Youhaiella tibetensis: one gene and its partners. The protein of the gene in region 1 interacts with the protein of each later gene in a pairwise test. Links are inferred from orthologs where the notes say so. Each region holds a gene or a part of one and is shown in the gene's direction. Other genes may lie near its edges.

Region 1 (3,111 bases):
TGGCTCTATTCCTGGCTGCTGCAATACGATCCGTTCGGCCAGCAATAGCGCAGGCCCGGACTATCGCCCGGACCCTGTCTGCCCGGACCTACTTGGCCAGCCGCTCCTTGGCCTTCTTGGCCGTGGCGAAGGCCTTGTGCTCTTCGCCCAGCGCGGTGCCGGATTTGAGCACCTTGCCCTCGGCGTCCACGATTTCCCATTTCCACTGCGTGTTGAGACCCGCGCCGCCGGTGCGGCGGAGACGGATGTCGGAATTTTTTGCTTGTTCGCTCATGGCCCCTTATCTCCCATTCGCGGCGCACTGGAAACACCGGTTTCAAGCTCCCGTCACAATCCCGCGACCTTGACTCCCTAAAACCGCCCTCCTATATCCCCGGTCAGCTTGCTAGCACTCTCGATGCTGGAGTGCTAACAGGCTTCAGATTTGCATCACCGTAAGGTCTCAAAAGGAGCGAACATGAGCTTCCGTCCCCTGCACGACCGCGTGGTCGTCCGGCGCGTCGACAGCGAGGAAAAAACCGCTGGCGGCATCATCATCCCCGACACCGCCAAGGAAAAGCCCTCCGAGGGCATCATCGAGTCCGTTGGACCCGGTGCGCGCGACGAAAGCGGCAAGATCGTTGCCCTGGACGTCAAGGCCGGTGACCGCGTGCTCTTCGGCAAGTGGAGCGGCACCGAGGTCAAGATCGACGGCAAGGATCTGTTGATCATGAAGGAATCCGACATCCTGGGCATCATCGGCTAAGGCCGGACCCAGCCGTTCAACGCTTATTTTTGAGGAGCGCCAGACATGGCTGCCAAAGAAGTAAAATTCTCCACCGATGCCCGCGAGCGCATGCTGCGCGGCGTCAACACCCTCGCCAATGCGGTGAAGGTGACCCTCGGCCCCAAGGGTCGTAACGTCGTTATCGAAAAGTCGTTCGGCGCCCCGCGCATCACCAAGGACGGCGTCACCGTCGCCAAGGAAATCGAACTGGAAGACAAGTTCGAGAACCTGGGCGCCCAGCTCCTGCGCTCGGTTGCTTCCAAGACCAACGACATCGCCGGTGACGGCACCACCACGGCCACCGTTCTCGGCCAGGCCATCGTCGTCGAAGGCGTCAAGGCCGTCGCCGCTGGCTTCAACCCGATGGATCTGAAGCGCGGCATCGACATGGCCGTCGAGGAAGTCGTCGGCAGCCTCAAGGCCCAGGCCAAGAAGATCAATTCTTCGGCTGAAGTCGCCCAGGTCGGCACCATCTCGGCCAACGGCGAGTCCTCGATCGGCGACCAGATCGCCGAGGCCATGCAGAAGGTCGGCAACGAGGGTGTGATCACCGTCGAGGAAGCCAAGACCGCCGAGACCGAGCTCGAAGTCGTCGAAGGCATGCAGTTCGACCGCGGGTACCTCTCGCCCTACTTCGTGACCAACACCGAGAAGATGACCGCCGTCCTCGAAGACGCCGTGATCCTTCTCCACGAGAAGAAGCTCTCGAACCTGCAGACCATCCTGCCGCTGCTCGAAGCCGTCGTGCAGTCGCAGCGTCCGCTGCTGATCATCGCCGAAGACATCGAAGGCGAGGCTCTTGCAACTCTCGTCGTCAACCGTCTGCGCGGTGGCCTCAAGGTCGCTGCCGTCAAGGCCCCGGGCTTTGGTGACCGCCGCAAGGCCATGCTCGAAGACATCGCCATCCTCACCGGTGGCCAGGTGATCTCCGAAGATCTCGGCATCAAGCTCGAGAACGTGACCATCGACATGCTCGGCACCGCCAAGCGCGTCGAGATCACCAAGGAAAACACCACGATCGTGGATGGCGCCGGCGCTGCCGAAGACATCCAGGGCCGCGTTGCCCAGATCAAGGCGCAGATCGAGGAAACCACCTCGGACTACGACAAGGAAAAGCTGCAGGAACGCCTGGCCAAGCTCGCCGGCGGTGTTGCGGTGATCAAGGTCGGCGGCGCCACGGAAGTGGAAGTCAAGGAGCGCAAGGATCGCGTCGATGACGCCCTGAACGCTACCCGCGCTGCCGTCGAAGAAGGCATCGTTCCGGGCGGCGGCGTGGCTCTGCTGCGCGCTTCGTCCAACCTCAAGGTCAAGGGTGCCAACGCTGATCAGGACGCCGGCATCGCCATCGTCCGCCGCGCCCTCCAGGAACCCGTCCGTCAGATCGCCAGCAATGCCGGCGCTGAAGGTTCGGTCGTGGTTGCCAAGATCCTCGAGAACGCCTCGGTTTCGTTCGGCTACAACGCCGCGACCGACCAGTATGGCGATCTCGTCCAGCTCGGCGTCATCGACCCGGTCAAGGTCGTGCGCACGGCTCTCCAGGACGCGGCTTCGGTCGCTTCGCTCCTGATCACCACCGAGGCGCTCATTGCCGAGCTGCCCAAGGAAGCTGCTCCGGCCATGCCGGGCGGCGGTGGCATGGGCGGCATGGGCGGCATGGACTTCTAAGAAGTCCGGCCGGCACCAGCCGACTAGAACACCTGACCTTTCCCAAGGTCACGAACGGGAGGGCGGTCCACCAGGGCCGCCCTTTCCCGTTTTGGGCAGCTGATGGCACCCCACCCTCGTGATTTCTCCCAAACGACTTGCAGCCATTCCACTGGTCCGCGACCTGGGCTCGACCACGCGCATCAACGTCTCGCTCGATCTCGGTCTGCTCGAGGCCATCGACGCAGAAGCGCGCGAGCGCGGCCAGACGCGCTCGGCCTTTATCGCCTCCGCTGTCCGCAAGGAACTTCAGCACTAGGCAGCGCAGTCGCCCCAACAGGTCCCCCTCCCCCCTTGTCGAGGTGAAGAGCGCGTCAGCAAACGCCAAGCGCCGATGGGAACGAGGCTGGGGCCGGTCGTCCCTCAGGCCCTCGCCGGCGGGAACACCCTGTGCGCGATGGCAAACGCCACCTTGCCCACGACCAGCGACAGACAGAACGCCACCGGCCAGGCGATGACGAAGTTATGCAGCCAGGCTTGCGGCCATTGCGGGCTCACTCCCAGCGCGAGCAGGCTGAAAAAGCCGGTCATGATGGTCGCCATCAGGAAGCTGATGATGAGTTGCGCAAGAAGAAGAGTTTTCATTTCGGTCCGTTCTCCATGGGGCGAGGATGGAGAATGACCCGGGCCATCGGCCCGCC
Region 2 (2,918 bases), 3.3 Mb from region 1 along the record:
CGCCTGCCTCGGTCCGCAACGTGATGGCGGACCTCGAGGAGCTCGGCCTCATCGCGGCGCCCCACACCTCGGCGGGCCGCGCCCCCACCCAGCTCGGGCTGCGGTTCTTCGTGGATGCCATGCTCGAAGTGGGCGCGGTGGACGAGCGCGAGCGCAAGGAGATCTCCAAGCATATCGAGGGAAGCGCCCAGGCGGGGGGACTGGAAGACCTGCTGACCGAAGCCAGCCAGCTGCTCTCCGGGCTCAGCCATGGGGCAGGGGTGGTGATCGCCACCAAGTCGGACATGGTGCTCAAGCATATCGAGTTCGTTCGGCTCGATTCCTTCCGGGCGATGGCGGTGCTGGTGGGGCAGGACGGGCAGGTCGAGAACCGCATCGTGCCGCTGCCGCCCGGGCTCACCGCCTCGGCGCTGACGCAGGCGGGCAATTACCTCGCCAACCTCGTGGTCGGCCGGACCCTGCGCGAAGCACGCGCCGCACTCAAGCAGCAGCGGGCCGAGCAGATGTCGGAACTGGACGAATTGACACGCAAGCTGGTCGAGGAAGGCCTGGCGACGCTCTCGACCAATTCCGATTCCGTGCTGCCCACCGTCATCGTGCGCGGGCGCGCCAACCTCATCAACGCCACCATGGAATCGGACGACCTGACGCGCATGCGCCAGCTCTTCGATGAGCTGGAAAGCAAGGACGGGCTCATCGAGCTGCTCGGAGATGCCGAGACGGCGCAAGGGGTTCGCATCTTCATCGGCTCGGAGAACAAGCTGTTCTCGCTCTCGGGCTCCTCGGTGATCCTCTCGCCCTACAAGGACGCCAACGACAAGGTGGTGGGCGTGCTGGGCGTCATCGGGCCGACGCGATTGAACTATGCGCGCATCGTGCCCGTTGTGGACTATACGGCCAACGTCATCTCCACCATGATGGCGCGAAAGGCTCGCCAGGGTTGAAAAAATCCCGGGCTTGGCCGATATGCGGGTCAACCAATCAACCCAGATGCGGATATCGTAATGACCAGTGACGAAAACACGGCGTCCGGCGCGCCGGACGAACAGGCCAAGACCGAGAGCGCTGGGGCCACGACGCCTGAAGTCGATGTCTCCGAGGCGCTGCAGGCGGAAGTCGCCGACCTCAAGGACAAGCTGCTGCGCACGGTTGCCGACATGGAAAACCTGCGCAAACGCACCGAACGCGAGATCGCCGATACGCGGACCTATGCCATTGCCGGCTTTGCCCGCGACATGCTGACGGCCACCGATTCGCTCAGCCGCGCGCTCTCGAGCCTGCCGGCCGAAGCGCGCGAGACGGGCGACGCCACGCTCAAGACCCTCATCGAGGGCATCGAGATGACCGAGCGCGAGATGCAACGGCTCCTGGCCAAGCACGGCGTCAAGCCGATCGAGGCGGAAGGCCAGAAGTTCGATCCCCACAAGCACCAGGCCATGTTCGAGGTTCCCGACCCGACGCGCCCGGAAGGCACGGTGGTGCAGGTGGTGCAGGCGGGCTTCGCCATCGGCGATCGCGTGCTGCGTCCGGCCATGGTGGGCGTTGCCAAGGGCGGCGCCAAGCCGGTCAATGCCGGCGAGGCCCCCGAAGGCGGCGTCGACAAGAGCGCCTGATCCTGTCGTGAAAGCTGGCCGGGGCGATGGAATTCGCCCCGTCCGGCAGGCGGCTAGATGTCGCTTGCCCCGATGCGTCGCACGCCGGCGCTATCCATCTCGGCATAGGCCTGGGCCAGCGAGCCATCGGTATCGATGGCGCGGGTCAGGTCTTCCACTACCAGCGTTTCAAAGCCATTGGACGCCGCGTCGAGTGCGGTCCAGTTGACGCAGAAATCGGTGGCGAGGCCGACGACGAAGAGGCGCTGCAGCCCGCGCTCCCTCAGATAGCCGGCCAGGCCCGTATGGGTCTTGCGATCGGCTTCGCGAAATCCGGAATAGCTGTCGACCTCGTGATGGTAGCCCTTGCGCAGCACGAGCTGCGCCCGCTCGAGCAGCGGTTCGGAGACGATGCGGGCGCCGGGCGTACCCATCACGCAATGGTCGGGCCAGAGCACCTGGGGGCCGTAGTCGAGCTCGATGCGTTCGAATACCTTTCGCCCCTGGTGGGCGCTGGCAAAGGAGATGTGGCCGGGCGTATGCCAGTCCTGGGTCAGAAGGACATTGGCGAAGCGCTGGGCCAGGGCCTCGATGGGAGCGACGATCTCGGCGCCCCCGTTGACGGCGAGGCTGCCGCCGGGGAGGAAATCGACCTGCAGGTCCACAACGATCAGGGCGTCATCGGCCCGCAAGTCAAATCCCATCAGAGCGTCCCGTTGCCTGCCGGTGTTACTGCACCAGCGTCATGCATTCATCGTAGGTGAACTTGGCATTTTCGCCAGAGCCTTCAAGCTCGACCTTGATCTGCTCGACATAGGCGGCCTTGGCTGCCTCGAGCTTTTCGGGCGCCAGGTCGGGCAGCATGGCCGCGCCCTTCTCGATGAGCTTGCCGCCATTTTCGAGCATGGCCTTGGCAGCGTCCTCGTCTCCGCCTTCCTTGGCGAAGTTGGAGGCGAAGTTGAGGGCGTGGCCGCACCAGAGGAACTTGTCGGCTTCATCGCTCACCCCTTCGGGCGCCGGCGCGGGCGCCTTGGGTGCGGCCGCCGGTGCTTCTGCGGCGGGAGCGGCCGGGGTTTCCGTCGCGGCCTGGGCGAAGGCCGGAACGGCCGTCGCGAGAAGGGCTGCGAGGGTCAGGCCGGTGAGAATACGCATTATGAAGTCCTTTGCTGTGGGTGCATGGGTGCCCCGATTCATCGCGGGAGCAAGCCGGGTCTTTATGTCAATTCGATGGGTCGAGTGGATTTTCGATCCATTGCGCCAGCATGAGGCCGCGGACCGAATTGCCCAGAAAGATGCGGTCGGCCCCCTTGAGGTCGGCCGGCGTCA
Region 3 (3,045 bases), 680 kb from region 1 along the record:
CGGATCTTGGTGCGCAGGAAGTGGTCGGGGCAGGATGTGCCGAGCGCGGCGAGCGGGCGCAGATCCTTCGAGTTGACGAATTCGAGCACAGCCGGGCTGTCGTCAAAATGACCGAGCTTGTGGCTGTCTTCCGAGATCAGCCCGCGAATCTTGGGCATGATCTTGGCGGCGACGGCGCGGCGCTCGTCAGCGGGCAGCGACTTGACGGCTTCGCCGCCGAAAATGGCCTTGCCCTCGGTCTTCTTCTCCAACCACTCGATGGCCTGGTTGATGACCGCGATCGTGGTCTCGTAGCACTCCTTGGGCGTGTCGCCCCAGGTGAAGAGCCCGTGGCTTTCAAGAATGACGCCCTTGGCCTCGGGATGTTCGAGGCAGAATTTTTCGAGCCAGAGCCCGAGTTCGAACCCCGGGCGCTTCCAGGGCAGCCAGCCGATGGCGTCGCCGAAAATCTCCTGGGTGAGCGCCCTCGAATCCTTGCTCGCGGCGATGGCGATGATGGCATCGGGGTGCATGTGATCGACAAAGGGATGCGGCACATAGGCGTGCAGCGGCGTGTCGATGGAAGCGGCGCGCGGATTGAGGTTGAAGGTAGCGTGCGGCAGGTAGCCCACCATCTCGTCTTCGTGCTCGAGGCCGCGATAGAGGCCCTTGAGGGCCCGGAGCTTGTCCATGTAGAGCGTGGCGAAGCCATCGAGCTTGATCGAGGCACTGTCGCCGCCCGAGCCCTTGACCCAGAGCACTTCCACCTGCTCGCCGGTCAGCGGGTCCTTCTCCATGATCTTGGAGGAGGTATTGCCGCCGCCGTAATTGGTGACGCGCTTGTCCGACCCCAGGATGTTGGAGCGATAGACCAGTCGCTCCGGCTCGGTCATGCCGGCAGCTCTGGCGTCATCCCATAGGTTGGCGAGGCGCGCGGGCGCGTTCGTGGACATTAGCTCCTCCCCGGAAGTCTGTTCTTTACGTCACAAGCCATAAACATCTGGAGGCTGTCAATCAGAAACGATCAAAACCAGTCAGCACCGCTGACACATGATCGAAACTGAGCTTTTGTTGATTGACAATGATCGAAATTGGTGTGACCAAATCAAGCCAGGGAGAAGAAACTTGCACGAAAGCGAACGCCACAGGGTGATCCTGGCCGCGGTGCAGACGCGGTCCGTCGCAACGGTGAGCGATCTCGTCGAGATGACGGGAACCTCCGAGGCGACGATCCGGCGCGACATCGCGGCGCTGCACGTGCAGGGCAAGCTTCGGCGCGTGCGCGGCGGCGCAGAAGCGGTCAATCCGCCTCGCCAGGGCGGGCTCATGGGCCGGCCGTTCTCGGTCAACGAGGGCATCAATCTCGGCCTCAAGCGCGCCATCGCCAAGGCGGCGGTGGACCTGTGCAAGGATGGCGAGCCCATCATCATCAATGGCGGCACCACGACCTTCCAGATGGTGCACTACCTGGTGAACCGGCGCATGCAGGTCTTCACCAATTCCTTCCCCATTGCCGAGCACCTGCTCCATCACTCCAAGAACTCGGTGATGGTGCAGGGGGGCACCATCTATCGCGAGCAGAACATCATTCTCTCGCCCTTCGACAATGATGTGTCGCGCCACTTCTATGCGCGAAAAATGTTCATGGGCTGCCAGGGCCTGGGAGCGCATGGGCTGATGGAAGCCGATCCGCTGCTCGTTCAGGCCGAACTCAAGCTCATCAGCCAGGCCGATGAACTCATCATCCTGGCAGACTCTTCGAAATTTTCCGGCAAATCGAGCCTCATCCTGTGTGGGCTCGACCGGATTACCACGGTCGTCACCGATCGTGGCATCCGCGACGAAGACCGGCAGATGCTGGAAACGGCGGGCGTCGGCCTCATCGTGGCTGAGACTGGTAGTCAGACTATCGAGGAGGCGTCACCGGCCGCCTAACGGCGGGTCGCCTCGTAACGCCAAGGCTCAATGGGAGGAATCAATGAGCTTTCTGAAGAAACTGGGCATCACCACGGCCCTGGCAGCGATCCTGCTGGCCTCGCCCGCAATGGCGCAGACCAAGATCGCCCTCGTGGTCAAGTCGCTCGGCAACGGCTTCTTCGATGCCGCCAACAAGGGCGCCGAAGAGGCGGCCAAGGAACTCGGTGACGTCGAAGTCATCTATACCGGCCCGACCAAGGCCACGGCCGAAGCCCAGATCGAAGTCATCAATTCGCTGATCGCCCAGCAGGTCAACGCCATCGCCATCTCGGCCAACGATCCGGACGCGCTGGTGCCCGTGCTCAAGAAGGCCATGGATCGCGGGATCACCGTGATCTCGTTCGACTCGGGTGTGGCTCCGGAAGGCCGCCAGCTCCACCTCAACCCGTCCGACACCAACCTCATCGGCGAAACCATCATCAAGCTGGCCGCCGACTACCTGCCCGATGGCGGCGACGTCGCCATTCTCTCGGCTTCCTCGACGGCGACCAACCAGAATGCCTGGATCGAAGCGGCCAAGAAGGTGCTGCCGGAGAAGTTCCCCAAGATCAACCTCGTCGCCACCGTCTATGGCGATGACGACTCGGCCAAGTCCACCGACGAAGCCAAGGGCCTGATCGCGAGCTACCCGAACCTCAAGGCCATCATCGCCCCGACCACGGTCGGCGTCGTGGCAGCCGCCCAGGTGGTGACCGACCAGAACCTGATCGGCAAGATCAACGTCACGGGCCTGGCCCTGCCGTCCGAGTTCAAGAAGTTCATCGACAACGGCGCTTCGCAGGCCGTGGCGCTCTGGAACCCGATCGACCTGGGCTACTCGGCCATCTACCTGGCCCACGACCTCGCCGTTAAGGGCGACAAGGCCGAGCCCGGCGCCAAGCTCTCGATCGGCCGCATGGGCGAGATCACGCTCGATGACACGAACTCGGCCGCCATGGCGCCTCCGTTCACGTTCGACAAGAGCAACATCGACGAATTCGCCAAGATCTACTGATCCCTTGTGACCCCGGGCCGGCGGGAGGACACTCCCGCCGGTGCCTTTGGCCGACCCCCACCTTTCGCTCGCTCCAGCGTGGACGCTAGTCAGGT

What was found.
Region 2: the proteins of groL (region 1) and grpE interact in binary tests that used the Escherichia coli proteins (3 or more experiments, as listed by UniProt). The link is inferred for Youhaiella tibetensis from one-to-one orthologs.
Region 3: the proteins of groL (region 1) and FNA67_RS01540 interact in binary tests that used the Escherichia coli proteins (3 or more experiments, as listed by UniProt). The link is inferred for Youhaiella tibetensis from one-to-one orthologs.

The regions. Positions count from the first base shown.
Region 1 is NZ_CP041690.1:971,558-974,668, reverse strand. Bases 153-3,110 are described here. They hold groL (chaperonin GroEL), read left to right. Parts: upstream 153-790; coding sequence 791-2,431; downstream 2,432-3,110. Other genes in these bases: FNA67_RS04710 (DUF2798 domain-containing protein), read right to left, coding at 2,834-3,055; FNA67_RS04715 (YlcI/YnfO family protein), read left to right, coding at 2,550-2,729; FNA67_RS04725 (co-chaperone GroES), read left to right, coding at 458-745; FNA67_RS04730 (hypothetical protein), read right to left, coding at 153-274. Outside these bases: FNA67_RS04735 (YqhG/Tai3 family protein), read left to right, coding at 1-48; more of FNA67_RS04730, read right to left, coding at 89-152.
Region 2 is NZ_CP041690.1:4,319,765-4,322,682, reverse strand. What follows is about bases 44-2,808. They hold grpE (nucleotide exchange factor GrpE), read left to right. Parts: upstream 44-1,004; coding sequence 1,005-1,613; downstream 1,614-2,808. Other genes in these bases: FNA67_RS21225 (hypothetical protein), read right to left, coding at 2,322-2,744; FNA67_RS21230 (nicotinamidase), read right to left, coding at 1,667-2,296; hrcA (heat-inducible transcriptional repressor HrcA), read left to right, coding at 44-944. Outside these bases: more of hrcA, read left to right, coding at 1-43; FNA67_RS21220 (aminodeoxychorismate synthase component I), read right to left, coding at 2,812-2,918. UniProt on the Escherichia coli protein: Participates actively in the response to hyperosmotic and heat shock by preventing the aggregation of stress-denatured proteins, in association with DnaK and GrpE. It is the nucleotide exchange factor for DnaK and may function as a thermosensor.
Region 3 is NZ_CP041690.1:290,829-293,873, forward strand. Bases 118-3,009 are described here. They hold FNA67_RS01540 (DeoR/GlpR family DNA-binding transcription regulator), read left to right. Parts: upstream 118-1,104; coding sequence 1,105-1,914; downstream 1,915-3,009. Other genes in these bases: FNA67_RS01535 (bifunctional rhamnulose-1-phosphate aldolase/short-chain dehydrogenase), read right to left, coding at 118-932; rhaS (rhamnose ABC transporter substrate-binding protein), read left to right, coding at 1,958-2,950. In the rest of the region: more of FNA67_RS01535, read right to left, coding at 1-117. UniProt on the Escherichia coli protein: Represses ulaG and the ulaABCDEF operon. Two ulaR binding sites have been identified in each promoter.